One region of the Liberiplasma polymorphum genome, then DNA from elsewhere that is predicted to be linked to it. Evidence: a T-box and tRNA genes for the amino acid it is inferred to sense, from the RefSeq annotation. Region 1 holds a T-box; the other holds one or more tRNA genes.
What was found. The T-box of region 1 lies ahead of trpS (tryptophan--tRNA ligase). A T-box ahead of a tRNA ligase gene usually reads a tRNA of that ligase, here a tRNA-Trp.
Positions count from the first base shown of each region.

Region 2: it has a tRNA-Trp gene. The T-box ahead of trpS (tryptophan--tRNA ligase) is inferred to sense a tRNA for this amino acid. The anticodon was not compared.

Region 1 is NZ_JBIOAG010000046.1:475-12,171, forward strand. It holds gene ACHAJD_RS08820 (hypothetical protein) at 1-118, opposite strand, end outside; gene ACHAJD_RS08825 (MFS transporter) at 115-1,152, opposite strand; gene ACHAJD_RS08830 (hypothetical protein) at 1,225-2,148, opposite strand; gene ACHAJD_RS08835 (hypothetical protein) at 2,273-2,596, opposite strand; gene ACHAJD_RS08840 (OsmC family protein) at 2,664-3,059, opposite strand; gene ACHAJD_RS08845 (inorganic diphosphatase) at 3,059-3,562, opposite strand; gene ACHAJD_RS08850 (GNAT family N-acetyltransferase) at 3,624-4,034, opposite strand; gene ACHAJD_RS08855 (undecaprenyl-diphosphate phosphatase) at 4,045-4,857, opposite strand; gene ACHAJD_RS08860 (hypothetical protein) at 4,971-5,330, shown strand; gene ACHAJD_RS08865 (HPr family phosphocarrier protein) at 5,332-5,592, shown strand; gene trpS (tryptophan--tRNA ligase) at 5,627-6,625, opposite strand; T-box leader at 6,665-6,855, opposite strand; gene pepF (oligoendopeptidase F) at 6,870-8,630, opposite strand; gene spx (transcriptional regulator Spx) at 8,812-9,279, shown strand; gene ACHAJD_RS08885 (VIT1/CCC1 transporter family protein) at 9,353-10,225, shown strand; gene gap (type I glyceraldehyde-3-phosphate dehydrogenase) at 10,325-11,335, shown strand; gene ACHAJD_RS08895 (aminopeptidase P family protein) at 11,448-11,697, shown strand, end outside.
Region 2 is NZ_JBIOAG010000014.1:15,591-35,504, forward strand. It holds gene speB (agmatinase) at 1-64, shown strand, start outside; gene ACHAJD_RS04700 (DUF2785 domain-containing protein) at 108-947, opposite strand; gene ACHAJD_RS04705 (cation:proton antiporter) at 969-2,276, opposite strand; gene ACHAJD_RS04710 (CotH kinase family protein) at 2,404-3,930, opposite strand; tRNA gene ACHAJD_RS04715 (tRNA-Leu) at 4,067-4,149, opposite strand; tRNA gene ACHAJD_RS04720 (tRNA-Gln) at 4,157-4,231, opposite strand; tRNA gene ACHAJD_RS04725 (tRNA-His) at 4,240-4,315, opposite strand; gene ACHAJD_RS04730 (LTA synthase family protein) at 4,553-6,499, shown strand; gene ACHAJD_RS04735 (TMEM164 family acyltransferase) at 6,531-7,232, opposite strand; gene ACHAJD_RS04740 (DegV family protein) at 7,294-8,148, opposite strand; gene trhA (PAQR family membrane homeostasis protein TrhA) at 8,159-8,779, opposite strand; gene ACHAJD_RS04750 (glycosyltransferase family protein) at 8,868-9,884, opposite strand; gene ACHAJD_RS04755 (cyclodeaminase/cyclohydrolase family protein) at 9,907-10,557, opposite strand; gene hutI (imidazolonepropionase) at 10,554-11,825, opposite strand; gene ftcD (glutamate formimidoyltransferase) at 11,830-12,795, opposite strand; gene hutU (urocanate hydratase) at 12,797-14,833, opposite strand; gene hutH (histidine ammonia-lyase) at 14,815-16,335, opposite strand; tRNA gene ACHAJD_RS04780 (tRNA-Trp) at 16,497-16,571, opposite strand; tRNA gene ACHAJD_RS04785 (tRNA-Tyr) at 16,577-16,660, opposite strand; gene ACHAJD_RS04790 (heavy-metal-associated domain-containing protein) at 16,767-16,955, opposite strand; gene ACHAJD_RS04795 (thioredoxin family protein) at 17,094-17,408, shown strand; gene ACHAJD_RS04800 (acyl-[acyl-carrier-protein] thioesterase) at 17,426-18,142, opposite strand; gene mgsA (methylglyoxal synthase) at 18,224-18,595, shown strand; gene ACHAJD_RS04810 (ABC transporter permease) at 18,622-19,386, opposite strand; gene ACHAJD_RS04815 (ABC transporter ATP-binding protein) at 19,370-19,914, opposite strand, start outside.

The DNA of each region.
Region 1 (11,697 bases):
GAATTAAAAATATTGCACCTACAATTAATGCTAGCACTGTAATGACAGCTAAAATGATAATCATAACGCCTAAAAATATCATTGGTCCTACTGCGACGTCTAATCCTACTGGTATCATATTACTTGATCCCCTTTCCTATGTTCATATAAGTTAACAGCTTTGTGTAAACCATAAGCAGCGCTTAAAATGAGTACACTGATACTACTATAATACCAAATTCCAACATTAATTGAAAACCCTAATTGAAACGGAATAAAAGCTCCAACTAAAGTAAGCGTTGTTAATCCGAATGCAACGCCTTTATAAACGCCTAAACTTTCAATAATCAAAAATAATGTAATAGCCATAGTTAAGTTAAACATAAACGCACCTGCTAAACCTAACAAAGGTTGATTAATACCAAATATTAAAAGGGGCACAGAAATAATTAAGCCATAAACACCAATTTTACTATACCCAAACTTATCGCCTAAAACACCACCAAAGAATTTACCTAAAAAGATACTTATAACAAGTAAGACACTATAAAATAAATCCCCTTTCCATCCAAAATATAAAAAAGAACCGACAAACCCACGCGTTAACACCACAAACAAAATGAGTGTTATAAGCAAGCCAACCTTAGGTTGGATCTTGCGATAAGAATGGGCTAATTTATATTGATCAAATAACACAAATATACTAACACAGCTTAATAAAGCTAGCCCAACAATAATGAAGCCATAATCAGGACTAATCATACTAAGATATACCCCCAAAAACACCCCAACAGCGCCAGGTGCGACAAAAATACCTGCAGGGGCACTTTTATTAGGATATAAGTTCATCGATAAGACACCACCACCGACATGATACATCGCATTACCTAAGGTGGACAAAAGAATCATAACTAACCCTAATTCTTTAAACAATAAAGCAACCATTGCAAAAACAAGCCCTAAAACTGCAATGTCCAAATACTTCTTTTTTACATCCGCAAAAAAACCGATAAATGGTTGTAGTCCAAAAGCAACAAGGTTATAAATGATAAAATATAATGCAATTGACGGAAATGATAAATGCCTAAATTGAACATTAATCAAATATATTCCAAGTAAATCAATAAAAAAGTGACCAATCCCTAAAGCTGTTAGTCTTATATGTCTGTCCATAAAATCCCCCTAGTAATATTCCATTTATTATTGTCTAATTCACAGTAAGTAGTCGTATCTAACTAAATAGGTTTAATCCTCAACTGTGTAAGGATGAATCGATTCAATAAAATGAATAATTTCAGACGCACTTATAGAAACACCATAGTAGTGATATTTAAATGTTGTGTCATCTTCTGTCACAAAGAAAGTAATCGAATATATATTGTGTCTTTCTTTAACTAACGTGAACGCTATACCGTTAAATGTATGAATGGTTTTTTCTTCAACATTATATGAAAAAGGCGTATCACTTTCCTCAATACGGACACTAAAGTTGTAGCCATTTATAAATATTGTATCATAGTAAGGATAATACAAAATTTCAGGTTTAAGTGCAACAATTTCTTGATTTAAAAAAGGCAAATAAACCGTATTAATATTAGTATTTTCTAATAAACTATCAACATTATTATAAACATCAAAACGATAGGTTTCATGCATGTACGAACCCAAGTTCTCGTGGACATAAAAAATATAGTCATGCTTATCTTGTGTCTCAAGTGATATATCATAATTAAAAATTAGCTCCATTTGATTAAGGGCAATATTAGATTTAAAATAATCATCATATGCAAGACTTTCAAATAAACTGGACTTTGTTACACTTAAAAATAAGTAAAACGAGGGATTATCTTCTAAATTAATCTCAGTAAAATCAACACCGTAATATAGAACGCCATCAATGATTTCTTCGGTTAGAGATCTTCCAAAAGCGGAAGCATTTAAAATCTCAAAAGAAGTACTACTAAAATAAATATTGCTAAAGTAAAGGTTGGGTTGATCAACTAAAAAAACAATGATACTTTCATCATCTTCATAGTACTGATATAAATCAATATGAACATAATTTAGTAAATCCTTATTGCTTAAGTAGTCCGGTTCCTCTTCTGGAGGACACCCATACAAAACACTAGATAAAACAAAAATCAATAATAATATAAAAACTTTCTTCATAAGATCCACTTGAATTATTGATTAAACAATAATTCTATTACCCCTTTAGTTAAGCCGTAAGTTTACTTACTTTAATCATAATTCAATTAATTAAAATAATCTAGTTCTATTTATCATAAAGAAGTTATAAGTCATCTCTTTTAACATTAATTCTATTTACATAATAATGTGTGTACTCAAATACTTTTGTTATAAACAAAACAATCAATCCTACCATTAAAAACCCATTATATACAATAAAATTCAATCTAACATTATCCGTTTCAACAAATGAAAAAATATAGACTAAAGCGCTATATTGAACAACCGAACGAACAATGCCACCAATGATTAACACATAGCTTATCAGTGTTAATTCTTTAAAATGGTTAAATGTTTTTTCTTTACGGACACTATTTAAAATTAAGATGCTTTTATCACAAATATAGTACAAAATAGTACTATTCATGATTAAAAGAGATTTTCTATAGGATAAGTATGCAAATAAAAAAAGCACAATTAAGTGCTTTTTTTCATTATTCAAATGTGACGTTTGTTTCCATTTTTGCAACGTGCTTCAATGTTTGATACACACTACAGTACTCGTTTGCTAGTTCCATCGCTTTTAAATAAGCGTCTTTTTTCTCTGTATCAGCCCCGGTAATAACAACATTTACCGTAACTTCTTTTAACCAAGTTGGAACTTCTTCACGTTTTACACCTGTAATATCGTACTTAACGGCTTGGAATTTTAAACGTTTTTTGTCTGCAACAGTTTGAAATGTGTGATTTAAGCATGCACCTAAACCTCCAAGTACCATATCATAGGCAGCTAGTGCACCTTCAGCCGGGCCGACTTGTGCAGAACCATGATGTCCAGTTATAATCCCGTGATACTGATTATCAAATACCATCTTAATTTCGTTAGGCATTACAATTCCTCCTTATTCGTTTTTTGATACCTTTTTATACAATCATCAATTAATTGTACTGCTTCATCTTTACCGTGAAACTCAAACACTTCAACTTTTTTATTTTGTTGTAAATCTTTATAGGTTTTAAAGAAATGTTTAATTTCTCTTAGTAAATGTTCTTGAATATCACCGATTTCATGGATATGACTAAATCTTGGATCGGCATCAATTACACCAATAACTTTATGATCTTTTTCATCATTATCCATCATATCTAAATACCCAATTACCCTTGCATCAACAATACACCCAGGGAATGTTTTAGTACTTGCGATTACCAAAATATCTAAAGGGTCATTATCTTCAGCTAACGTATTTTCAATATAACCATATTCAGCAGGATAAGTCATTTGAGAATATAATACACGATCTAATTTTATACGATTGCGTTCTTTGTCAATCTCATACTTGTTTTTAGTCCCCATTGGTATTTCAATAATTGCTTCGATTACTTTGTCCATATAAACCTCTTTCTATAACCCATTATAAACAATTTTTTTGATTTAAAATGGCTTAATGCTCTTATATTTCTTTCTTCATCATTCGGTGTTCTATGTCAGCATCTAAGAATATATCTCCATAAGCGACATAACCCAATTTTTCATAAAACGGAATAATATAACATTGTGCACCTAATTCTAAAGTTTTGATTCCTTGTGTTTTAGCATAGGCTTCAACAGCATCCATGATAACCGATCCTGCTTTTTTATGGCGATGTTCTTTTAAAACTGCCACACGACCAACTTTATTTTTATACAGTCTAGCTGCACCAATAGGTGCATCTTCATCATATAAAACAAAAAATGTTGCCTCATAATCCCAATCATCAAACTCTAAAGCCCAAGAAATCTCTTGCTCAATCACAAAAACTTGCCCTCTAATAAAGTAATGATCCAAAATACTTTTTTTATCATTTGCGATAACAACGTTCATATAATCACCTTTACATTAAATAATATAATCCAATACTCATTAACCCCACAGCTAAACAATAGTATCCAAAATATTTTAAATTACCCTGTTTAACAGCGTTAATAAACCATTTAAACGCAAAATAGGTAAACAAACCACTTGTAATAAATGCGAGTGAAATATCTAAGCCATTATAACGCGAGAAGGTTTCAACTTCAAATAGCTCTAATACCATCGTTCCAATACTAATAGGGATGTACATCATAAAACTGAACTCGACGACTTTTTCAAACTTAACACGCTTAAATAACCCACCAATAAACGTACTCCCACTACGTGAAATCCCTGGAAGCAAAGCAAAGACTTGAAATAATCCAATCGTTAAAGCATCATGCCAGGACAATGTTTCTTTTGTATTTTCAATACTTTGTTTTTGAACCATCAGCAAAAATGATCCAGTAAATAGTAAACTAATTCCAACAGCGAGCAACGTTAAAAACCCTTCAAAGAAAGATTTAAATAATAACCCTGCAAGGCCTGCGGGAATAACACCGATTAATATTAATAAAAAATAATGAAAATCATGTTTATAAGTTTCATCACGTTTAAATACATAAGCAATGTTGCCTTTTATTAAAGCAAGTATTTTTACTCTAAACAATATCAATATGGCAATTAATGAAGCAAAATGTAACACGATTTCTAAAAAGTAGTCAACCGTAGGCATATCTAAGAAGGTTTGGATGATAACTAAATGACCACTAGAAGAAATCGGTAATGGTTCTGTAATCCCTTGAACCGACCCAATAATAATATATTTCAATAATTCTATAAAATTCTGCATTTTACACCTCGTAGCTTTGTTGAAATCTTTATGTAATTATACACTAATTAATTTCAAAAATAAATAAACTGTGCTAAAATAGAAACAATAATCATTCAAAAGGTGGCGATCACATGGTGTTAACATTTACAAATTTAGGACCGCTTGAATTATCCATTATCATAGGTATAGTTTTATTGGTTTTGCTCATTAGTCTATTACTATTCAAAAAACTAAAAAAACCAGCGCCTAAAAAATTAGATATTGCAATTATCCTAAACGCATTTGGTGATAACAATATAGAGGAAATTTCATTTAAACGAAATAAAATTAATGTTAAAATAAAAGACATGAAACACACCAACATGCAACTTCTAAAAGCAGAAGGTGCAGTGGGAATTAATATTGTTGGTGATACCATAAAGTTTTATGTAGAAGAAAAAAACGAAGAAATCTATCAAGCTTTAAAAGAGGCTTTAGAAAGGAAAACATAAGATGAGAAAAGAATTTATCATTTCAAATGATCAAGGGGTTCATGCAAGACCAGCTACAATGCTTGTAGCTAAAGCAAATGAATTTAAATCACAAATCACATTAACTTATGAAGGCAATAGTGTCGACTTAAAATCAATCATGGGTGTTTTATCATTGGGAATTAACCGTGGCTCACTCATTTTGGTTGAAGCCAAAGGCGATGACGAAGCAGAAGCATTAAAAGCAATTGATCGTCTCATTACCGAGTTCAATTTAAAATAAAAGTGTTGTTTAAATTAAACAACACTTTTTTTATTTATCTTTTTCTACCTAATCCTAATTTTTGATTAAATTTGAAAATCTTTTTAAGCGCAATAAGTTCAGCATGTTGGCGCCCTTCATCAAGGACTTGGTCAATTTCACCAGAGGCAAGGAGCGCATTAAAACGCTTTTGAATTGGAACTAACTCATTAACAACCGTATCAGCCACAGCGGTTTTAAATTCCACATAAGTCTTGTCATTAAATGTGGATTCAATTGATTCAATATCTTCACCTGTTATGGCACTCATAATCGTCATTAAATTACTAATACCTGGTTTAAGTTCTTTATCAAAACGTATTTTAGTATCACTATCAGTAACTGCGCTCATGATACGTTTTCTTATTATAGCCTCATCATCTAACAGTAAAATACGCGATTTAACATTGTCATCTGATTTACTCATTTTTTTAGTCGGGTCAGTTAAACTCATAATACGTGCCCCCACTTTAGGGATTATTGGTTTTGGTACAACAAAAAACTCACCAACTCGGTTATTAACACGTTCTGCGATATCACGTGTTAATTCTAAATGTTGTTTTTGGTCATCCCCAACAGGAACAAATTCTGCATCATAAAGTAAAATATCCCCAGCCATTAAAACTGGATAAGTAAATAACGCACTACTCACCCCTTTTTCTTGACGCTGTGCCTTTTCTTTGAACTGAGTCATGCGTTCTAATTCACCCATATAAGTAAATGTTTGTAGTAAATAATTCATCTGAGAATGTGCCGCAATTTCTGATTGAACAAATAAACTTAAACGTTCTTTATTTAATCCACAAGCTAAATATAGGGCAGCGAGTTCTTTAATTGTCTTCCTTAAATCACTGCGTGATTGAGGCACTGTAATGGCGTGTAAATCTGCAATAAATAAGAAAAAATGATGGTCACTAAATTCTTCTTGTAATCGTACAAAGTTTTTAATACTTCCCAAATAAGTCCCAATATTTAAAGTTCCAGTTGGTTGAATTCCAGATACAATATGTTTCATTTTATCACTCCTTTTTAATAAAAAAACGCCCTTAGAAAATCTAAGGGCGTATAATCGCGGTACCACCTTAGTTCTAGTTTTCACTAGCACTTTAGACTTTAACGCAGTCATACGGACGCTATTAACGTCATTCATAGGCCCATTCCTATTAACTTCTTGTTTAGCTTTCACCAATCTAAACTCGCTTCTTAAAGAAGGATAATAGTACTCTTCCTAATCATCATGTTAATTTAATTATAACGAATTATTCGTTTAACGCAAGTTCTAATTCATCAAGTAATGTTTCTAAACGGTTAACAACCGCTGTAAAGGCATCTTTATTGGTTAAATCAATACCAGCTTTCTTAACTTGTTCAACAGGAAAGTCATCGCCACCTGCACGAAGCAAGGTCATATGTTTTTCAATGTTTGATGGGTCTTCTTTAACAAGCTCATAAAGTTTCAAGCTTGCCGCAAAACTCGTTGCGTATTGATAAACATAGTATGGTGTATTAAATAAATGAGGGATGTATGCCCAAACATATTCTTTACCGGGCTCTTCAGTAATATCAATATCGTAAAAGTGTTTGTATAAATCCACCATAATTTTTGATAACGCTTCATAAGTAATAGGCGTCCCAGCTTCTGCAAGTTTGTGTGCTTCAAGTTCATAAGCCGCAAACAAGGTTTGTCTATAAAATGTCCCCATAATATCATCAATAGATTGTTGTAACAAAGTAATTTTGTCTTCAGTTGTGCCTTTATTTGTTTTAATAAAATAATCAAGTAATAGATGTTCGTTAAAAGTAGAAGCAATCTCAGCTACAAAAATAGTATAACTTTGTGTTGGGATTGGTTGAGCTTCATGAGAGAATAGTGAATGCATTGAGTGTCCCGCTTCATGCGCTAAGGTAAATACACTATTTAATGTATCATCATAGTTTAATAAAATAAACGGATGTTCATCAAGCGCACTCCATGAATAAGCACCTGTTGCTTTTCCTTCTTGTTCAAATACATCGACATAGCCATCTTCTAGCGCTTCTTTAGCTTTAGCTTTAAAGGTATCATCTAAATGATCAATAGCATTAAAAAATAAATCTTTTGCTTCATCATAGTTGAACTTACTCTTACTTGTTGCTAAAGGCATAAAACGATCAAATGTGCGATGTTTATCAAGTCCTAAAACACGGGTTCTAATCGCATAATATCTTTTCAATAAATTAGTATTTTCTTTAGCAACATCCACTAAGTTTTGATAAACTACAGGGTCTATGTTGTTAGAAAACAAATAGGATTCTAGGGTTGAACTATAATTACGTGCTTTCATTCTTGCTATGTCTGCTTGTAATACCGTGTTATAAACTTGCGCATAAGTATGTTTATGTTCTGAGTAATGATCAAAAATCGCTTTAAATACAATTTCACGGTCATCTGGATTTTGCAAATCTGCTAAATAACTACGGTAATTCCCACTTGTTATCTTAACGGTTTCGCCGTCAGATAAAGTTACTTCTTTATACGTATTATCCGCAATAGCTAAGGCATTATATAGTTGTGCCCCTTGACTGGATAATTGGCGATAGTTCGAAAGTAATGCTTCGCTTTTTTCATCAAGGACATAAGCTTGCTGATGAAATAACTTTGTAATTGGAAAACGGTATTGTCCTAACATAGGATCATTATCTAAAAATCCTAACACAGTTTCTTTACCTATGCTTAAAATTTCTGGTGATTCCCATGCTGTTGCACGTGATAAATCATTAAGTAAAATACCCATCTTTTGCACACGCGCTGCATTTTCAACTACTTTACGATTTAAATCACTTTTTAGTGCGGCATATTGATAGAGTTTATGAGCTTTTAAAGCCACTTCACGTTGTAAGGTATAATAGGTTTTAAAGGTCTGAAAATCATTTAACTTACCTTGGAAAGAAGGCAACTCTAAAATGATTTCTTTGAGTCTATTATATTCATGTTCCCAAGCCTCTAAATTTTCGTATAAATTTTCTAATTTCCACTTCATAAATGTGCCTCCATTTGTTATAATAAGATACCTTAAGTATTATAACATACCAAAGAAAAAAAATCTTAAATCGATGCAAGCATTTTCATAAAATATTTTTTGAAATTTTTCTAAATTGTGTTATAATTAACATGAAATAAACTTTTGGTAAGCCACTTACTTTAATAAAGGAGGTACATCCATGATTCAAATGTACACTACACCAAGTTGTTCATCATGCCGTAAAGCCAAAAAATGGTTTGAAGAACACCGTATTGAGTACCGTGAAAAAAATATATTCAACATTAAACTTACAAGAGAAGATATCATGCTCATGTTAAAAAACACTGAGAATGGTTTTGAAGATATTATCTCTACACGCTCTAAAGTATTTCAAGATCAAAATCTCGATATAGATGACATGTCCATGAGAGAACTAACTGATTTTATTATTAGTAATCCTAGTGTATTAAGAAGACCGATTATCATTGAAGATAATAAAATGCAAGTTGGTTATAATGAAGATGAAATCCGTACCTTTATACCTAAACGTTTAAGAGAAATTATTATGTGTACTACATGTGATAAAGGGGAAGACTGTGATTACGTCCACGCTTTAGAACTTTACTTTAAAGAACTAAAACAAAAAGAAATGTCAAAACAATCATAAAACGCCGGAAGGCGTTTTTTTTTATATGATTTTGGTGTATGATATTTATAAGTTTATTTTATAGGAGGTTATGATGACAACCATTACAAAAGAGCAGAAGAAGTTAATTCTATCTATGCAAAAAAATGAAGTCACCGAATACTATATTTATAAAAATATCGCTGCTAGAGTAAAAGATAAAAAGAATAAAAATATATTACTAAAAATCGCTGCCCAAGAAAAAGAACATGCACAGGTTTGGGAGAAATATACAAACATAAAAGTAAAACCAAACCGCATGAAAATTGCTTTTTATAAATTATTAAACATAATATTTGGATTTACATTTGTAGTTAGATTAATGGAACGTGGAGAAGACGTTGCACAAGAAGTCTATGAATCATTAAGTGAATCAATCCCAGAAGCCCTTACCATAAAACAAGAAGAAGATGAGCACGAAGACAGTTTGATTGAATCTTTAAGTGAAGAACGATTAAAATATATTCGTGCCGTAGTTTTAGGATTAAACGATGCACTCGTTGAGTTGACAGGTGCCCTAGCAGGACTTAGTTTTGCGCTAACAGATAATACTATTATTACACTTTCGGGATTAATTACTGGAATTGCAGCCACCTTAAGTATGGCTGCAAGCGAATACTTATCTAGTAAAGCAGAAGGGAATCAAAATGCATTAAAATCTAGTGTTTATACAGGGACGGCTTACTTAGTGGTTGTGACTATTTTAATCTTACCTTATATATTACTTAACAATGCTTTTCACTCACTTGCAATTATGTTAACAAGTGCAATGGTTATTATATTTGTATTTAATTATTATATGAGTGTGGCTTTAAACTTATCCTTTAAAAAACGATTTACACAAATGGCATTAATTAGCTTAGGTGTTGCCACATTATCATTTTTCATCGGGACAATCTTACGTATTACTCTAGGCGTTGATATTTAACTGAAAACGTTTTTAAAACGCCGATATCGGTTGTATTTTGTAGGGTTTTTGTCTATAATAAACCTGTATGATAATTTATATATTATAGGAGGAAACACAATGGCAGTAAAAGTAGCAATTAACGGATTTGGACGTATTGGACGTTTAGCATTCCGCTTAATGCAAGATAACAAAGATTTTGAAATTGTCGCATTAAATGACCTTACAGATGCAGAAAGCTTAGCGTATTTATTAAAATACGATACGGCACAAGGACGTTATAAACAAGATTCAATTTCATTTGAAGGTAGTTCAATTATCGTAGACGGTAAAGAAGTAAAAGTTTATGCAGAACGCGACCCAGAAAACTTACCATGGGCAGCACTTGGTGTTGATGTTGTTTTAGAATGTACAGGTTTCTTTACTTCTAAAGAAAAAGCATCTAAACATATTAAAGCAGGGGCTAAAAAAGTTGTTATTAGTGCACCAGCTTCAGGTGATGTTAAAACAGTTGTATATAATGTTAACCATGAAACACTTGATGGAACAGAAGAAATTATTTCTGCAGCATCATGTACTACAAACTGTTTAGCACCAATGGCTAAAGCATTAGATGATGCATTTGGAATCGTACGTGGATATATGACAACAATCCATGCTTATACCAATGATCAAAACACATTAGACGGGCCTCATGCTAAAGGTATTCATGGACGCCGCGCACGTGCAGCAGCAGAAAATATCGTTCCAACAACTACTGGTGCAGCTGCAGCAGTTGGTCTAGTATTACCGAACTTAAAAGGTAGATTAGACGGAATGGCATTACGCGTACCTACAGTAACAGGATCTGCAGTAGACTTCGTGGTTGAACTTAAGAAAAAAGTTACGATTGCAGAAGTTAATGCAGCGATGAAAGCAGCAGCAAACGAGTCATTTGGTTACACTGAAGACCCAATTGTTTCAAGTGATACTATTGGGATGCATTTTGGTTCATTATTTGATGCACAATCAACATCACTTTTAGAGACTGATGGGAACCAACTTATTAAAGTTTTAGCATGGTATGACAACGAAATGAGCTATGTTGCTCAAATGGTTCATACAATTAAATACTTAGCTTTAGGGAAATAATTTAAAGAGTCGAAAGACTCTTTTTTTTATCATTCATATCAATTGGCTATTGTATCATTTTATGGCTTATCAAATAAGTCACTTCATGATATAATGCTTTTGAGGTGATAACATGATTAAACACGTTATACAAGCACGTGAAAAACTATTAAACCGTATGGAAACTCATTCAGTTACTGTTTTATATAGTGGAAAAGCTCCAAATAAAACAACGGATCAAAGCTATCATTACACACCACAACGCAACTTCTTTTATGTTACAAACTTAAGCGAACCGCATATGATTTTAATGCTTTTAAAAGGTGATTCAGAGGGAAAAACCTATTTATTTATCGAAGAAAGCACAGACTTAATCATAAAAT
Region 2 (19,914 bases), on a different contig from region 1:
TGGTGTTTCTACTGCAATTGCCTCAAAAATTATTAGAGAGTTACTACTAATCGTAAATAAATAACCCTTAACTATATAAAAAGTAGGTTTTTTCAAACCTACTTTTTTTAATGATATGGTGTATTAATTAATTTAATGGTGTGCTCAAGTGGTTCTAGTAATGCTAAATGCGCGTTAGAAAACTTAATTCTAAAGTATAGACTTCTCAGTAACCCCTTAGTATTTTCTTTAAAGATGACTTTTTCGTCAATACTTTCAAATATTGGTTCTTGTTTAAACTCATTGATCCAATCAATAATTTCATTTGTTGTTAATAGGTTTGAGTTAATAGCATTTATTATGGCAGAAGTGAATCTTTCTGTTTCCCCATAACAATAGGCAAAATGTTTTAATGCTACTTTTTCTTTGATTAATGCCATTAGTGTTTGCATTTGATTTTTAGTAACGTAAGTACAAAGTGGAATAGTTTTTAATGCATCTGCAGCATGAGCCATACTATGGGCCCAGCCCTTCTCACCTACAAAACCACGGTAATCAAGTTCTTCTTTAATATATATAAAGATTTTATCGACTACTTGATTAAACTCACCTATATTGAGGAGATTATTGTCAACTAATGCAAAATACAGAAGTATTTGCTTAATGATTAACATTGAAAATGAGCGATTAAATACAGAATCATCATTGGTTAGTCCTAACTTATAAAAAAGGTGATCATCGTTTAAGCATAGGGTTAAAATCTTTAACAATTGCTTGTTAGTATACTGTTTTGATGTTATCATTTCCCAAATAAATTCGAGAATTAGATCATCTCTTAAATAAGCATCTACTGTGCCTATATGATGTATAGAAGCCAATGTTAGTTCGAATAAATCTTCTTTATTTAGTTGCCAATCATTACGTTTTATTTCAGTTAGTTTTTGTTTTAGTTCTGATTGATTAATCATAAAATAACTCCTTAGCCCCTATTAATGTTTTTGGGGAATAACACAATTTCCGAACTCATCAGATTCTTTACATTTTCTAAGTGAGAATTTAATACCAAACGGTCCAAATAACTCGTAAACGACTGTGGCAATTAATACAACTGCTAACACTAAGTTTCCATAATATGTATTATCTAAAGATGCTTGTGTATAAAAGGCAAGACCAATGGCTGCTTGTGCTTGAGGTAATAAACAAAGCCCTAAGTACTTTCTAACACTCTCATCTGATTTCATAATTTTAGCACCAAACCATGAACCAATCAATTTACCAAATATTCTAAATACAATGTAAATAATAGCAATCCATGCAACTTTTGAAAGACCTAAAGCGGGTGATTCTTGACCTAATATAACCACTATTTCGGCTCCAACAATTGTGAAAAAGGCAATCATTATAGGTGGTGAGAACTGATCAATGACATGTTCGGTTTCATGCTTAGCAACACGGCTTGACATGTTGGCAAATGTAATGCCTACCCCCATAGGTAATAAGATAGGTGATAAGTGAACGTGATCACCTAAAAAATAAAAGCCACGGTTAGCAATGGCAACCGAGATTAACACAGCCACCAATGCCGTTACAAATACTACTGAATCTTTTTCTGGGTCATCATAATCGAGTTTTTTAATAATGACTTTAAAAATAAATCCTATTGTGAATGCGATAATTACTGAAAATATTAATTCATAAATTGGTCCTACCAATATATCGTTAAATGTAAGAATCTTTCCGTTGTGTTGTGCGACTGCGTAAGATAATACTACACCAAAAACGATTATCGCAAATGCATCTTCTACACCATGTAGTGGGACTAAAGTATCTGTTAAAGGCCCTTTAGAACGATAGCGTTTTGTGAGCATTAATATCGGACCGGGTTCTGTTGCTATAGCAATCGCACCTAAAACAAGCGCTATTGGTAATGGTATTTTAAAGATAAAAAGCCCTATAGCGGTAAATCCGAACGCAGCAAGCGCTTGTATAATGGTGATTACTAATACTTCTGCTCGTCTATTTTTAAGTTTCTTGAAATCAAGTTCCATACCGATACTAAATGCAATGAATCCCAAAGCAATACTCATAATAACTTTAAAATTATCCATAATATATTCATAGTTATATACTAATAAAAGCCCACCAATGATGAGCCCGATGACAATATATCCAGTGATATTTGGAATGTTAAAACGTTCAATAAACCTACCGGCAAACATACCGATAATCACCATTAGTCCTAATAACAATAATGCGTCAAATCCACTTGTGGATTCGGCTGCAAGATAATAAAACATTCACAGCCCTACTTTCAATCATATATTTGTAATACAACATTTAGAGTTTAACATAGCTTTATCAAATTAACAATATCTTTATAACAATCTTAATCTACTTAATTAACAAAATGAAATAACTAAGTGGTTAGTCAAATCTTCCTTGAGCAAAATCCTCTGACTGAACAGCAATAAGCATCCATTCTGAGCGATTTTTAATATAGTGATAAACATAATTAACTTGTGCCTCGTGTGTTTTAGCTTGAACCATTTCTTGTGGATTCGGCCATACATAGTGATCTAGTATTTGCCAACGATTAAAATTTCTTTGTGCTGCAGGGTTAATTGCTTCATGCATAACCCAAATACTATCTAAAAAATCTGACATGTGATTAAAATAAATCTCCATATAACGCAGTTTAAACTGTTCACGAACTTCTGGTATATCCATCATTAACTTAAACCAACGATTTTTATGATCTCTCATACCATACCAGTTTTCCACACCATAATCGATATAATCAGCATTTCCAATTGCTAAATCAAAATCCCAAAGTGGTCCCATTTTGATTGGGCCACCTGGTAATTTGTAAATATTAACACTACTCCAACCTACATCAACGTTTTTGAATAACTCTTGTACAATAAAGAAATCAATCCAGTTATCTATATCAATGTATTCTTCATAACCTTCTTTATTTAATAAAGCTGTTTCCATATCGATAATAAACTGTTTAATAAATGCTGTTTGAGCCGATGTATAATTACTGTTTGATGGGTTAGGACTTACAATTTCATAAGGAATTCCTGCAACGACAATACCATCAACGTTTTCAACCCCACCTTTTTCAAAGAAACGGTGATCAAGTTCTAAAAAGTAGCCTGTATCAACGACACCAGGAACACTTTCAAAGAATAATTTTTCTTCCCTCAACTCAACTTGTTCGGTTAAAGTATAAACACCTTCATAGTTTCCATTCACATAAAGCTCAACAACGCGTGTTTGGATAACATGATCGACAGTATCTAGGTAAGATGAGAACTTATGAACTAAGGTGTTTCTTAGTAAAGACTTATCTGCATATTCAGCTAGTAAAACATAATCTCTTGCTGTGGGCAATCCTAAAATAGATACTTCTTCTAAAAATCTAATTCTGAAAGGTTTTTTCGGCATTCCCCATGTGGAGTTTCCTCTACCTCTAAGTAATGCATTTTCAGTTTGAAATATTTGATATGTTTCACCATTAACATTACCCTCAAATAAAATATTGATACTATTATATTCAGTACGAGATACTTGGTTAATTGGAATGTCCATTGTTATATAAATTTTATGATTATTTTTAGCTGAATCCACCGCAATTAGTTGGATCGGAAAATCATATGTTTTAATCGTTCTTCCGTTTTTAATTGTTGCAGTAATTTGAGTTGATTCATCGGCAAAAGGACTCTCATAAATAAAAATATCTTCTAATTGATTTCCTTTAAATGTCCATGTGATGTCATATTCTCCATAACTTGGCAGTAAAAAATCACTATTTACACTTGATGGTAAACGGCTTTGTAATATGGTTGCAATATCATCATAATCAGTCTCATCAATTCCATTTACTTGACAAGCAGTTAATAAGAACATAAAGAAAACAAAGTGCAATACAATTGATATATTTTTCATAGAGTACTCCTATCAGTCACTTATTTCTAACACATCTATCTTATCATAAAACACAGTAAAAACGATACTTGAGTAACGATTACTGACTACTTCAAATAAAAAAGACATCGCTTAACCAATGTCTTAGGTTTTAAAATGGTGCGGGTGACAGGAATCGAACCTGCACTCCGAAGAACTAGATCCTAAGTCTAGCGCGTCTGCCAGTTCCGCCACACCCGCATTTTAATGGCTGGGCTAGGTGGATTCGAACCACCGATGTCGGAGTCAAAGTCCGATGCCTTAACCTCTTGGCCATAGCCCAAAATAATATGGGGCGACTGATGGGAATCGAACCCACGAATGCTGGAGCCACAATCCAGAGTGTTAACCACTTCACCACAGCCGCCATATTAACTTGATTTTGAGACTATTAACATTGTATGCAATAAGACTATAATTGTCAAGTCATAAATACACATTTTATCTAAGTCAAGTAATACCTTATTGTATTGTTGGAAATAAAGTCTATATATAGTATAATATATATACGTATAAACCTGAAAGGCGGGTGATGATTTTGACAAGCAAATCACGAATAATCAACAACTTTAAATCATCCTCAATTCTTTTAGGAGTCTTTATTATGGTTATTTTGTTTTTAGAAATAACTTTTAAAACTCGTTTATTATATTTTGAGTTTAGAGTTAACCAGATATTTAATATGGACTTCTTACGCAATATATTATTTACAATAACATACGGATTATTTGTTTTAATGTTTCTAAAACTATTCCGACCAAATACTGTTAAATACATGTTTATTGTGTTTACGCTTTTGTTGGTTGTTTTATATTTTTCTCAAGACATCTACTTTTTAATATCTAATAACTTTTACTCCTTTGCCATTTCAGGAGAAATCGCAAAGGGATTTACTTTCTTTTATAGACTTCCTCAAAGTTTAACCTGGAGTCATATTTGGTACTTAGTCCCTATTATAACAATGTATTTAATCTTAAGAGATGAAAAAATAAATAAGCGATCACTGTTTAATATTCGTTACACAAAGATTACTCAACCCTTCGCGATTGCATTTTTAGCCTTCTTAAGTTTATTTATATCGGTTCAAACAATTAGTTCATATAAAAATCCTGACGATATTTACGATTTTTCTGATTACGATTTATATATACAGCCCGTTGTCCCACACACTGCAATGCGTAAATTTGGTGTAATTACTTATGCTCGTATTGATTTACAAAATGCTATTATTAGAGATCGTGAACCCTCTGAAGTTTCAATGGATGAGTTAGTTAAACAATATTTTGCGGAAAAAAACCCTCATGAAATAAATGAAATGACTGGTGTATTTGAGGGTAAAAACTTAATCATGATTATGGCTGAATCATTAGATACTTATGCGATTGACCCTATAATGATGCCTAACTTAAGTGCAATAATTAATGAAGGTTGGACGTTTGATAATTTCTATGCACCACTTTATTACCGAAATACTGCGGATACAGAGTTTATGGTGCAAACAGGTTTTTATCCAAATAAAAGTATTCAATTAAGTATGTTATCTTATTTAGATAATACCTTCCCAAATACTTTCCCACGATTATTTGAACAAGCGGGTCATACACCGATTGCATTCCATAATTTCAGTGATCATTTTTATCCCCGTGCACTATTTCATCCAACCGCTTTAGGTTACCATGCCTATTACAGTGATGAAGGATTGGAATTAATTACCCCACCTAACAGTGAACGTGAGGCACGTGGACATTATTGGCATAGCGATCTTGAAATGATGCAAAACGGTTTACCAATTTTATTAGAAAATGAAAATTTCTTTGGATATTTCTTAACCGTTACTGGTCATTTACCTTATGAAGCTGCACGTCATGATTTTGCTTTAGAACACGCTGATCATGTTCGACTATTGCTTGAACTTGATGGTCGTGAAGAGGTTGATGAAAGTATTGTTTATTATCATGCCGCTCAATGGGAATTCGATTTAGCTATAGGATATCTTATGGATTATTTAGAACAAGAAAATGTACTAGATGATACGGTTATTGTTATATTTGGTGATCATTATGCTTATGGTTTAGACCGTGATGTCATTTGGGACTATGATACTGTTAAAAACCCTGAGACCATGTTAAATATTCATAATGTACCACTCGTTATTTATACACCCGGCTTAGAAGCACAAAGCTTTGATAATTTCTTTGCAACAGTTGATTTGCTCCCTACATTATCTAATATGTTTAACTTAAACTTAAATTACCAACAAATTATGGGTGAGGATGCATTCAATAGCGTACAAAATACAATTTTATTTTCTTCTACTAGTTTCTTAACAGAAACTTACTACTATGAAGTAGAAAGAGATATCTTCAGATACTTTGGTAGTGAAGATGAGCCTACGGTTGATTATAGACCATATATTGGACAAATGTTCCATAGAATCAATGTTAACAACTATGTATTAAACAATGATTATTTTTCAGAATTCTACGGAACTAGGGAGTTCATCATAGAAATTTTTAATTATAAAGATGAGCGCTACTTTTGGCCAGATTAAAAAACCTATCACAAAATGTGACAGGTTTTTTTTATATGATAACCGATTCTTCTTTTTGTCTTAGTTGATATTTCAATGTCATAAAATAATACGCATTAAATACAATATAAACGGCTATGGTGTGAATAATCGCAAACCAAAACGATGTCAATCCTGGTAACAATACATGTAAAACCGCTTGATTAGTTAAGTAAAAGTAGTCTGCTTGTAAATAGTTATTAAACGGGATAAACCCAACCAATACTATTCCAAACGCAACAGTCGCATAATTCACTTGTTTGTAGGTTGGTTTATAACCTTGAATACGTATTAAGAAAAATGGAGTGCCTGCAAGAATATAGTGGTCGATGAAGAATGTTTCATTTAATAAGGCAATGTTTTCAATATTACCATTTGGAAAGAAAACAGCAAATATACCGGTTGATCCCCAGAAAAACAATAATGGGTGAAGTCTTTTGTTTGGGTAAAACATATAATATAACAAAGCAAGTGCTGAAATACGACAGATAAAAAAAGGTAATGATTCTTGCGTTGTGAAAGTCCCCATAATTAGCGGATATATATAGCGGGTAAATTGAGTATATATAAGTATAATTGTAATAAAGATCCAAATGAGTTTCTTGTATCTAACAATAAATGTTTTCTTTTTAAAAACTAAATATATAGTAAATAATGTAATAAAGTTATAGATTAGATAGATTATATAAGGATTCATAAAATTAAAATAAAGCATAACTCGCCTCCTATCTATCATGATTATACCATGATAAAAAAAAATAGGCATTAATTAATGCCTATTCAAAGAACCAAGAAAGTCCAAATCCTTTAGGACCTACATGGATAGAAAATACAGGCCCAAGGTAGTCTTGAACTGTAAGTGCGACGTTTTTAAAGTTTTCTTTAATGAGTGCTTCAACCGCTGTTAAATTCTCAACTGAATCTATTTGAATCAAACGAATGTGAAGTTTTTTCTTTTCTCCAAAATTTGGATCGTTTTTAATTTCATCAATGAAAAATTGATGAAGTTTTTTATGTGTACGCTCTTTATGATAAAGTTTTAGTTTACCCTCAACAATTTTAATAACCGGTTTAACTTTTAATACCGTCCCGATCATAGCTTGTGTTTTTGATAATCTTCCACCTTTTTGAAGTGAGAACAAGTTTTCTACTGTAAACATTAAATAGGTTTTATCAAATAAGCCATCCATACGTTTAATAATCGCTTCGAAGGATTTACCTGCTTTAATCATCGATACAATTTCCATTGCAAGTAACTCATTCCCATAAGCTGCATTATTTGAATCAAATACATAAACATCATCAGGATTTTTCATCATATTCTTAGCTAAAATTGCACTTTGATAGGTCCCGCTAAGTCCTTGGCCAATGGTTAGTACCAATACTTTTGTATTACCTGCTTTAAATGATTCTTCGTACGCTGTTACAAATTCAGATGGCGAAGGTTGAGAAGTAGTTAAGCGCGCTTTTTCATCTTGTCTTTTAAAAACAAAATCATTATCAATTTCTAATTCTTTTAGTGTTTCATCTCCATCAATGACATTGAGTGAGACAACTTGAATTTTGTTATCTTTTAAAAATTTTTGCGGTAAATAACATGTGCTGTCTACTATAAAACCAATTTTTTCCATACAAATCTCCTTATAATAAATTATATATAGCTAAAAAGTGAAATATTGAACCTGAAAGTACAAATAAGTGCCAAATAAAATGTGCGTATTTGAATCTGTTAATGTAGAATACTACACCTGCAGTATAACTTACTCCACCAATAATTAGAAAGTATAATGCACTTTGAGGAATAACTTCATACACATTTGGCCAGATTGCTACTATGCTCCATCCCATTAATAAATACATGATTAAATGTAAAACGTGGTATTTTGTTACCCAAATTGACTTAAGTGTAATTCCGATTAAGGCTATTAGCCATAAAACGGTTAATAGTGTGTAACCTGCTCTTGTAGGTAATAATATAATCACAAATGGTGTATATGTTCCTGCAATTAATATATAGATTGCACTATGGTCTAGTCTTTGAAATACTGCAATCACACGCTTCATACTCGGTGGAAACGAGTGATAAAGTGTGCTTGATAAATACAGTAAAATTAGGCTGATACTAAATATTAATGTCCCAACTAGTGTATTTGTGTCATGAGCATTATAGATTAGTACGATTAAGGCAGATACTGATAGCAAGACACCAATGCCATGACTGATTGCGTTTGCGATTAGCTCACCGAGTGGATGTTTATTCATGAGTTTACTCCTTTAAAATACTTATATATAAACGGTAACAAATATTACTCTATCTGTCAAGGTAATTAAGTAAAAAGAGCTAGTAAAACTAGCTCTTAAACAGGTGTATGAGATTCGGTAAATATTTTTGATGGAAAACATATCGATCATCTTCTAATAAATAATGAATTTCTTTATCTAATTTTTTAAGTTTAGTATTTTTCATTAATTCATCGTATTCTTTCATCATTTGAATGTATACAGCATACCATAACTTATAATCTTCTGTTCTTGCAAAATGCTTAATACTACGATGCTTCATTTGCCATGGTTTTAATCCTGCATAATGAATTCCTCTTAATACATCAAGTAATGGATACCCATTAAACGAAGAGTACTTTAGGTCCATATTATGCCATTTACCACTCATTTTAGCTGTAATATATTGCATTTCTGGCCATGGATAATTACTAATTTCTTTTTGTGTAGTTACTTGATTAACGTCATTTAAAATTTCATCATATAAATCCATAGTTGGCTCAAATAAATATAATGCTGCATTCATGCCCATATTTTGATAATCTGTTTTTACACGATCGGTAATTTCTTTTGGAATGCGTGTTCCCATAGGATATTTTTCATATACACGATGCCAAATCCATGTTCCATCAACATATACTGAATCTGGAATAATATATTTACCATCGTGATATTCCATACAATACTCTTTTTTCTCATTAATAACACCCGCCGGTGCAGGAAGTGTAAATAAAGTATCATAATCTCTAATTGGAAGCAAATCAGCATCCGCAATAATGATTTTTTCGTAAGCTTTTCCTAAGTCGCCATCTTTACCTAATCGTAAAGCATTAAATCTTGTGAATAAGAATGGACGATCTTGTCGTTCGTGACGTTCTTTATGTGGAACAAAAATTTCTGCTAAAGAAATAACATCATCAAATAAAACTTTTAAGGCTTCAATTCCATTTTGTGATACCTGTTCAGAAACTATACATATTATATCGGCAGTTGTTTCTTGTTTTCTTAGTCCATAAGCAAAAACAAGCGCCCCAGGAATAAAAGAATCGTTTCTCATCACAAAGGTCACAAACGCATTTTTACTCATTGTATCAATCCCATCATATAATTTAAATTCCAGCTTTTAAGCTTTGATGAACTTCTGTTAAAACGTCTTCTTTAAGCGATTTCCCTTCTTTAATCAACGCATCTACCTTATGCGTAAAATCTTGTTTCATCGCTTCATCACTTAAGCCTGAAAGGTTTATTAAAATATTTAAACAAGCCCCTTCTAGACCAGCATATAACATTAAAGCACTTACCCCGACATCAGATAATGCATTTTTATTTCCATAAGTACAAATCGCCCCAATTTTACGTAAAGCTTCTAAGGCTATATTAGCGATGGATTCTGGAATTTCAATGGCTTTTAATGTTGCTTGTTCAACTGCTTTAGTACGCTTCTTAATTTCAGAGTCTGTATCTTTTGGTAATCGATAGGCTTCCATAATCGCATTAAATGCATCGGTATCTCTATCAACTAAATCAATAAGTTTTAACTCGAGTGTTTTTACTGATTCATGTGCATCAATAATTTTTTCTTGAATGGCTTCATCTAGTTTTTGAAATTTTTTCTTTGGTATGGTTAAGTGACCCACCATTCTAATTAATCCAACGCCCATTGAAGCAGCCACTGCACTGACACTTCCACCCCCAGGTGCTGGTGAGGCAGAATCCACTTCTGCTACAAATTCTCTAACACTTAAATCTACAAGTTTCATTGGGTTTCCTCCTTGTATAATTGTTTATCTTTTACGACTAGTTTACCGGCTTTAAAAACATGTTGTACATGACTAGTTGCAAAGTGATATAGTACATAAGGCCAGTTCGGCGCATCATAGATAACTAAGTCTGCCGCATAACCTTTTGAGATTATCCCTCTATCTGATTCTCTACCTGCAGCGAAGGCTGCGTTAATTGTTGCTGCTGTGAGAATTTCAAATGGACTCATCTTAAGGTGAATAGCTGCTAAATTTAATGTAAACAAGAAATTTTCACTTGGACTACTACCAGGATTATAATCACTTGCTAAAGCTATGGCAATATTACGGTTAATCATTTCTCTTACTGGTGCATATTGACTATTTAAATAAAACGAAGTACTAGGTAATATTGTAGCGATAGTATGACTGGAAGATAGCGCCACTAAGCCTTCTTCATTAATTGCCATTAGATGATCTGCACTCGTTGCTCCTAAGTCGCAAGCTAGTTTAACACCACCTAAGGCTTTAATTTCATCTGCGTGTATTTTTACTTTAAAGCCTTGTGTAATGGCTTCTTTTAATAGGTTTTCACTTTCTTCTTTTGTAAATGCGCCATCTTCGCAAAAAACATCTACGAACTCTGCTAAGCCTTCTTTTTTAACTTTCGGTAACATATCTTTGACTAACTGTATAAACGCTTCTCGATTATCTTCGTAAAGTTTTGGTATGGCATGGGCACCCATAAATGTTCCAACAATATCTATAGGATGATCTTCATTTAGTTTTTTTTGTACGGTTAATTGTTTTATTTCTGTAGCTTCCTCAAGACCATATCCACTTTTACCTTCAACGGTAGTAACTCCGTTTAGTAACATGATGTTTAGACTTTTATAGGCTTGTTGATATAAGGCTTCTTCACTTGCTTGTTGGGTTGTTTTAACTGTACTGTGTATGCCTCCGCCTTCTTTTAAGATATCTAAATATGGCACACCACGCATTTTCTTTTCAAATTCATATTCTCTACTACCTGCATGGACAATATGCGTGTGCGCATCAATTAAGCCTGGTGTAACGAGTTTTCCGTCAGCATCAAATAATATTGTATCATGATTTTTATACCGATCAAAATCACCAATGCCAACTTCAATAATTTTATCATCTTTAATCGCAATATAGGCGTTTTCAAGTTGAATGACATCATTCATAGATGGCCCTTTTAAGGGGTTTCCCACGTTTTTAGGTGTTAATAAAGTGCCAATGTTATATACGATAAGACTAGCCTTCATAAAATCACTCCATATTGGCTTCAATAATTTTAAGTGTATCAAAGTCTCTAAATTTTAAATACTCTTTTGCAAATGCGGTAATTTGCTCAATAGTAAGCGGTTGTGCATGCTTAATATTATGTACATCAAAATAATATTCTAACGATCTAAGAATTGTATCTTTTGGAATTAGTCCTACGATTTCTGTATTAGGCACTTCAACATGTTCACGTTTCGCTTCCATGATGACTGTTTCAAAGATACGGTAGATAGGGTTTTGTTTATAGTTTAAAATATTCATCGTGACTTGTACATGTTTTCTTTCATTTAAATAAACGGGACCTGCTTGTATATGTTTAAATCCACCACTTGAACCACGAATCGCTTTTGCGATTCTTTTAGCAACTTCAATATCTTCTGTAGCCAAGTCAATATTGTAGGCAATTAACGGCATACGCGCACCAACACCTGTAACGCCCGCTGTTGGATGAATTTCAGGATTTCCATAGTCTGGATGCCAGTTTTCTTCTTTTATTTTATCTTTCATTCCTTCAAACTCGCCTTTGCGAATTGATGGTAAACTTTTTCTATCCGCTTTTTTTGCAGCTTCGGCATACATGAATACAGGAATATTTAGTGTATCACTAATGAGTTTGCCCATTTCGTTAGCAATTTCTGCACATTCTTCCATGGTAATATTTTGAATTGGTATGAAAGGCACCACATCAGTTGCGCCCATACGGGGATGTTCCCCTTTTTGCTTGTTCATGTCTACATGTTTAGTTACTTTAGCCATAAACTTAATCAACGGTTCAATCATTGAAGATGGGTCTCCTAGTAAGGTTACTACTGTGCGATTATAATCTTTATCTGGCTCATAACTGATTAGTTTGAATCCTTCTTGATTCTTAAGTGGTTCTACAATTTTATCAATAAGTTCTAAATCTTTTCCCTCAGAAAAATTAGGGACACATTGAACAATACGTTTCATATTAGTAGCCTCCTTTAATGTAATGTTTTTTAACTAATTTCTTAAGACGATCTTCATCGGTCAGGTAAGGTAAGGTAATATGACCGTCTTTTTTATCATTAAATATAGCACTAGTTTCTATAGCGTGTGGATTTCTAGCCCAAGCTCTTCTTGACACACCGCCCATAACATCCCATAGCATGGCGCTTTTCAATATCTCATCTGTTTGATTACTTCCATCTAATACCATACCATAGCCACCATTAACTGCTTTTGAGATACCAACACCACCGCCATTATGTAGTGCAACTAAACTCATTCCTCTAGCAGCATTTCCAGCAAATATATGGGTAGCCATCTCACTCATAATATTAGAACCATCTTTAATATTTGAGGTTTCTCTAAATGGTGAATCAGTCCCACCTGTATCGTGGTGGTCTCTTCCTAACATAATTGGTCCGACTTCGCCATTTCTCACCATATCATTAAATTTTAAGGCGATATTCATACGACCCCAAGCATCTTGATATAAAATACGCGCTTTTGTACCCACAACGAGGGCATTTTTCTTAGCATCTTTAATCCAATTGTAATTATCTAAATCTTGGAAACGTCTATTGGGGTCTATAGCATCCATTGCGGCTTTATCTGTTTTATCTAAATCTTCATTTTTTCCAGATAAACAGACCCATCTAAACGGCCCATACCCGTAATCAAACAGTACAGGGCCCATAATATCTTCTACGTAACTTGGCCATATAAAGCCATCTAAGTCGTTTTTCTTATTCTTACATATTTCAACAACACCAGCATCAAAAACGGCTTTCATGAAGCTATTACCATAATCAAAGAAATAAGTCCCTTTTTTAGTTAATGCTAAAATTGCATGGTAATGTCTAACAAGACCTTCTTTAACTTTCTCAATAAATTGTGCCTGATCTTCTTTTAACAATTTAGTACGTTCTTCAAATGATAAACCTTGTGGTGTATAACCACCATCATAAACATTGTGACAACTTGTTTGATCACTTAACAATTCGATATGAATATCATGGGAAACGGCGTATTCTAGTAGTTCTACTACATTACCATGATAAGCTAAACTCACACCTTTTTTCTTATTTTTATAGTAAGAGGCGCGTTCAAAAGCTTCTTGGGGTGTCTTTGTAACTTCATCTACCCATCCTTGTTCATAGCGGGTTTTAATACGAGATAAATCAACCTCAGCGACTAATCCAACCCCACCTGCTATTTTTGTGGCTTTTCCTTGTGCGCCACTCATACCACCAAGTCCACTGGATAGAAACAAAACCCCAGCTAAGTTTTGATCGTTCGGTATTTGTAATTTACTTCTTCCAGCATTTAGTAGTGTAGAATATGTTCCATGAACAATGCCTTGTGGTCCAATGTACATCCAACCACCTGCAGTCATTTGACCGTAATTAGCTACACCTAAACTTGCCGCACGGTTAAAGTTATCTAAATCATTATATAGTCCAACCATTAATCCATTAGTTAACATCACTCTTGGTGCATGTTCAAATGATTTAAAAATTCCAAGGGGATGGCCAGATATGATGACTAATGTTTCATCTTTTTTTAGAACCTGCAAATATTTTTTAACAAGTTGATACTGCATCCAGTTTTGAAAGACTTGTCCTGTTTCTCCGTACGTCACTAGCTCATATGGATATAAGGCAATATCAAAATCCAAGTTATTATCAATCATTACTTGGAAGGCTTTCCCTTCTAATGTATTTGCAACATAAGCATCTATAGACTTTCCTTTAATCAGCGACTTTGGTCTAAAACGATAGCCATAAATTCTACCATAGGTTAATAGTTCATCTAAAAATTCTTCCTCTAATCGTTCATGCCAATTTTCCGGAACATATCTTAATGCATTTTGAAGAGCTAAAACGACTTCATCTTCAGTTAAGTTCAAGTTTCTTTTTGGTGCTCTTCTTATACCTTTTTCAAATGCTACTTTATTTGGTAATGTTGGAAAAATATCAGCTAATGTAAACAGTTGATGCGCTTTTATGAATGTATTATCCATGGATTTCCCTCCTTATAGAATTTATTTTCTTTAATTAGGGTTTCGCAGCTAACAATATAAGGGTGCATGATAGTATCTTTTTCTATAAATGGTACAAACGCCCTTACCGTTTTATAAACATCTTTTAGGATTGGGCTAAGTCCATCTTTTCCTCTAAAGTCTAGTGCTTGTAAAGCGGTTAATATTTCCATACCAACAACTTGTCTTGATTGTTCTATAACTTTTAGTGCTTTTCTTGCAGAGATTGTCCCCATTGATACATGATCTTCTTGATTTCCACTTGAAGGAATCGAATCAACACTAGCCGGATGGGATAATACTTTATTTTCACTCACTAAAGAAGCAGCTGTATATTGAATAATCATAAATCCCGAGTTAAGCCCTTTGTCTTTTACTAAGAATGGTGGTAAATCTTGATTAAGTGCGGGATTAACTAAACGCTCTAATCTACGCTCTGAAATGTTTGCAATTTCACTTACAGCAATCGCTAGATAGTCCATTGGTAAAGCAATGACTTGTCCATGAAAATTCCCAGCACTAAGCGCTTTTCCATCATCAAATACAACTGGATTGTCTGTGGCTGCATTCATTTCACGTTCTACTTTGTCTTTAATAAATAAAAGTGTATCTAGTGTTGCCCCATGAACTTGAGGTACACATCTTAAAGAATAGGCATCTTGAACGCGTTTATCACCTTGATGGGTCACGTTTTTACTGCCATCTAGTAAATGCAACATTTGCTTGGCGATTTCAATTTGACCTTCTTGATTTCTTATCAGGTGAATCTTTTCATCAAAGACGTCTATAATCCCTTCTAACGCCTCAAATGTTAAGGCTGCAGAGATATTAGCAGTATGGAGAAGATTGAATGCATCATAAAGTGCATGCGCCCCAACACTCGTCATAGCTTGTGTACCATTAATGAGTGCTAACCCTTCTTTTGCCTTTAATGATTCTAGCGGTTTTATATCTGCTCGTTTCAACGCTTCAACCGCCGATAATCTTTCCCCTTTATAAAATACCTCACCAAGTCCAATAAGTGGTAAAGCCATATGTGCAAGTGGTACTAAATCCCCACTTGCCCCAAGTGAACCTTGTTCATAAACAATTGGTGTAATACCTTCATTTAAAAAAGTCACCATTTTCATGACGGTTTCTAATCTTATGCCGCTATAGCCTTTTATTAATGCATTAACACGTAGCAATAACATCCCACGTATAATTTCTTCACTAAAGATATTGCCAATGCCACAAGCGTGACTCTTTAAAAGGTTCTCTTGTAACTGATCAACATCATCACATGAAATACGAACATCGCTTAACTTACCGAATCCTGTATTTATTCCATAAACTACACTTTTACTGTCTATAATTTTTTCTATTGTTTCACGCGAGGTTGTGACTTTATTTTTAGACGCTTCATCTATTTCTACTAAAGCATATCCTCTGGTCACTTTAATAAAGGCTTCTAATGTTAATTCGTTCCCATTTAGTTTAATCATACTAGTCCTCCAGTGTATTGATATCGGTATAATAATATCATAATAAAGGCAAAAATAAAAGCGTTTACATGAAAGTAAACGCTCTATAATCATAAAAAAAACAGCTTATAAATATGCGGGGTTTAAAAGCTGTTTTTTTTACCTAATTAAAGGATATAAATTGGCAGGGGTGACAGGATTCGAACCCGTACTAACGGTTTTGGAGACCGCTGTGCTACCGTTGACACCACACCCCTAGAAATGGTGGAGGGGGACGGATTTGAACCGCCGAACCCTAAGGAACAGATTTACAGTCTGCCGCGTTTAACCACTTCGCTACCCCTCCGAGAATGCGCACCTATTTTGCGCTATCTTATTATATCAAAGCACCCTTTTAAAATCAACCGGTTTTTAAATAAATTTCTTGGTTAAAAAAATAAGCGATTTCTCGCTTATTTTATATCATAACCTTTAGACATTATTAATGATTTTATCGCTTCATCATCTAATTCATTTGAACTGACAATGAGTGCTTTTTCTTCAAGTAATACTTCAAACTTTGAAACACCTGACTCACTTAAAGTGTCCTCAATTCTTTTTTTACAATGATTACATGTCATATTAGAAACTTCATACTTCATGTTATCGCTCCTTTATTGTTTATAGTCTTATAATACAATATTACACCTTTTTTTTCAATTAAACCACGCTATTATAAAGTAATTGTATTGACAAATATAAAATTAGTTTCTATACTAACTATAAAGAGGATGTGACCTATGAAAACAATAATCAATTATAATGAAGTGCAATCCATTTTAAATAGCCCTTTAGTGATGATAGTGGCCAAAACACATTCGTGTTCAACATGTCAAATGATTAATGACCATTTACTTAACCGTGTTCAGTATTTAGATCAGTTTGAACAGTTCCAAATTTATGTAGATGATATAGATCAATTTAGAGGTGAATACGTTATATTTAGTGTACCTACTGTACTTATCTATTCAGAAGGTAAAGAGTTACTAAGGGAATCCAGATTTATTAATATCGATAAAATTAACCGTTTACTAAAAGCCTATTTGGAACAATAAAAAAGCGCATATCGCGCTTATTTTATAAAATATACTGTACAAAATGTATCTTTTCCATTTGTAATATCTGCAAGTAAGCCATTATTTTCAAGGTAGTAGTTAATGAAGAGATTTTCATTGATTAATGCCTCTTTTTTATAGGCTACTTTAATGCGTTTAATTTGAGATGATTTTAATGTATCCTCATCTAAAAAATTGTACGCTAAATCAACGTAATAAGCGTTATTCATGTGTTCATTTACATCGATATGTGTATGCAACACTTGAGTCTTTTTCTGATATAAAAGATTTGATTTGGTTGCTTCTACTTTGTCAAAAGGTAAAGCAACCGGTTCTTGGTGTGCATCTTTAAACAAACTGAGTAATGCTTTATCAGGTTTTACAAGTTCTTTTGTCTTTATATTAATTAGAACAAATTTGGCTTTACCTTCTATTAATAGGGTTCCATTTAAATCCTTAAAGTGATACACCCTATAGCCAAACATACGTTTAAATGAATAAGGTAATGTCCCTATGATTACTTCTTGATCTGCAACTGGCAATTGATGAATAGTTATATCATATTCAACTAATACCCAAGCTAAATCTCTTTTAATATGGTAATCCTCGCCAGCACCATAGCTATCTGCATTGTATTCCATAATATCGTTTAGAAAATGAAATACTTGTCCTATGAGTAAGTTCTTATGTTTATCGGTATAGAAGCGTTCCATTTTATAGTTTTTTTCATACATTTTTATCACCTGTTATATTATAGCACAATAATTTTGATATAAAGTAATGAAAATGGCTTATAATAGTATAGAGGTGGTTCGATGAAAATTGCTTTAATAGCACATGATAAGAAAAAAGATGATATGGTTCACTTCTGTATGAAGTATGTAGAGGTGTTAAGAGGTTATGAACTTTTCGCAACAGGTACAACAGGATCTATAGTTCAACGATCTACAGGATTAAATGTCCACTGTTTTAAATCCGGTCCACTAGGTGGTGACCAAGAAATTGGTGCCCGTGTTGCTAATGGTGAAATAGACATGATATTTTTCTTTAGAGATCCCCTAACAGCACAACCGCATGAACCAGATGTATCAGCATTATTTAGGTTAAGTGATGTATACCAAATTCCACTAGCCTCTAACTTTAAAACCGCAGAGTTATTTATTAAAGCTTTAAAAGAAAAGAACTAGAAATTATTTATTTCTAGTTCTTATTTTTATACCAACGAGCGCTTACTAAAGCGCTTAATGCTAAGATAAATCAACAACTTTATTATACCTACTGACAAGATAATACTTATCCAAATATCAAGGGGTATGATATTTTCGCTCATAATCTTCATACTATACCCCATTAACTGATATGGCATATACTTAAATAACCCCATATCAAATATTGAAAGTGTAGAAAACAAGAAGAAGACTGCTAAACTAAGGACAAGTGGCGTTAAATAGTTCTTGAATAGTGTAGAAAAATAAAGTGCGAAATGAACAATAAGTAGGATATATACAGTAAATGCAGTTAATGCAAACAAGAATTTTATAAAATCAAATGTTCCAAAGAGTATATAAGTATAGTAGACAAAAAATACACTGGCAAGAACTAAACTAACTACAATTGTTAATGAAAATATTAAACTTTTAGATAGTATATAGTCACGTCGTTTAATAGGTTTACTAAATATTAGCGGATAATGTCCTTTTGTAAGATCGTGTGTAAAATAAGCAACACCAATAAATAGAATTACCATAAAATATATCTGCGTAAAGTTAGTAAAAAATTGAACATATGCTTCATTTACAGTAGAAGGTGGTAAGGTAATTTCTATTCCTTCTTGTCTTAGAGCATATTCCATAATTTGATTAAAGTACTTAGCTGTTATTGTACTAAGTCCTGCTAAAAATATACCGAGTATGCCGATAACTAAAAATTTTGACGTTTTTTTCATATAGTTCATATCATATTTAATGATTGTTTTCATGTAACACCTCAATAAACACGTCTTCTAAAGTTTTCTCATGTTTTTTTAACGTCAAAATTTCTACATTTTTATCAATTAGATACTTTAATAAACTCATGTGATACGCTGGTTTTTTTAATGAATAAACAATCCCAGTCTCATGAAGGCGTTCATCAATTGTAAAAGTCGAAGCTTGAATGAGTTCAAGCAATGCGCTATTAGTAATGTTTGCCTCTAAATAATGCCCAATCGCATGTCGTTTTTTTATAACTGTTTGAATGGATTCTTCTAAGATGATTTTTCCTTTATCAATTAGCCCAATACGGTCACATACTTTTTGTGCATCTTCCAAAATATGTGTTGAATAAAATACCGTCATTTGGCTTTTTAAATTTCTTATAATGTCAATGACTTCTTTTCTTCCTAGCGGATCTAATGCGCTAGTTGGCTCATCCATAATTAACAATATAGGTTTATGAATTAACGCTTGAGCAATAGCTAGTCTTTGTTTCATTCCACGTGAATAACCACTTACTTTTTTCTTAGTGT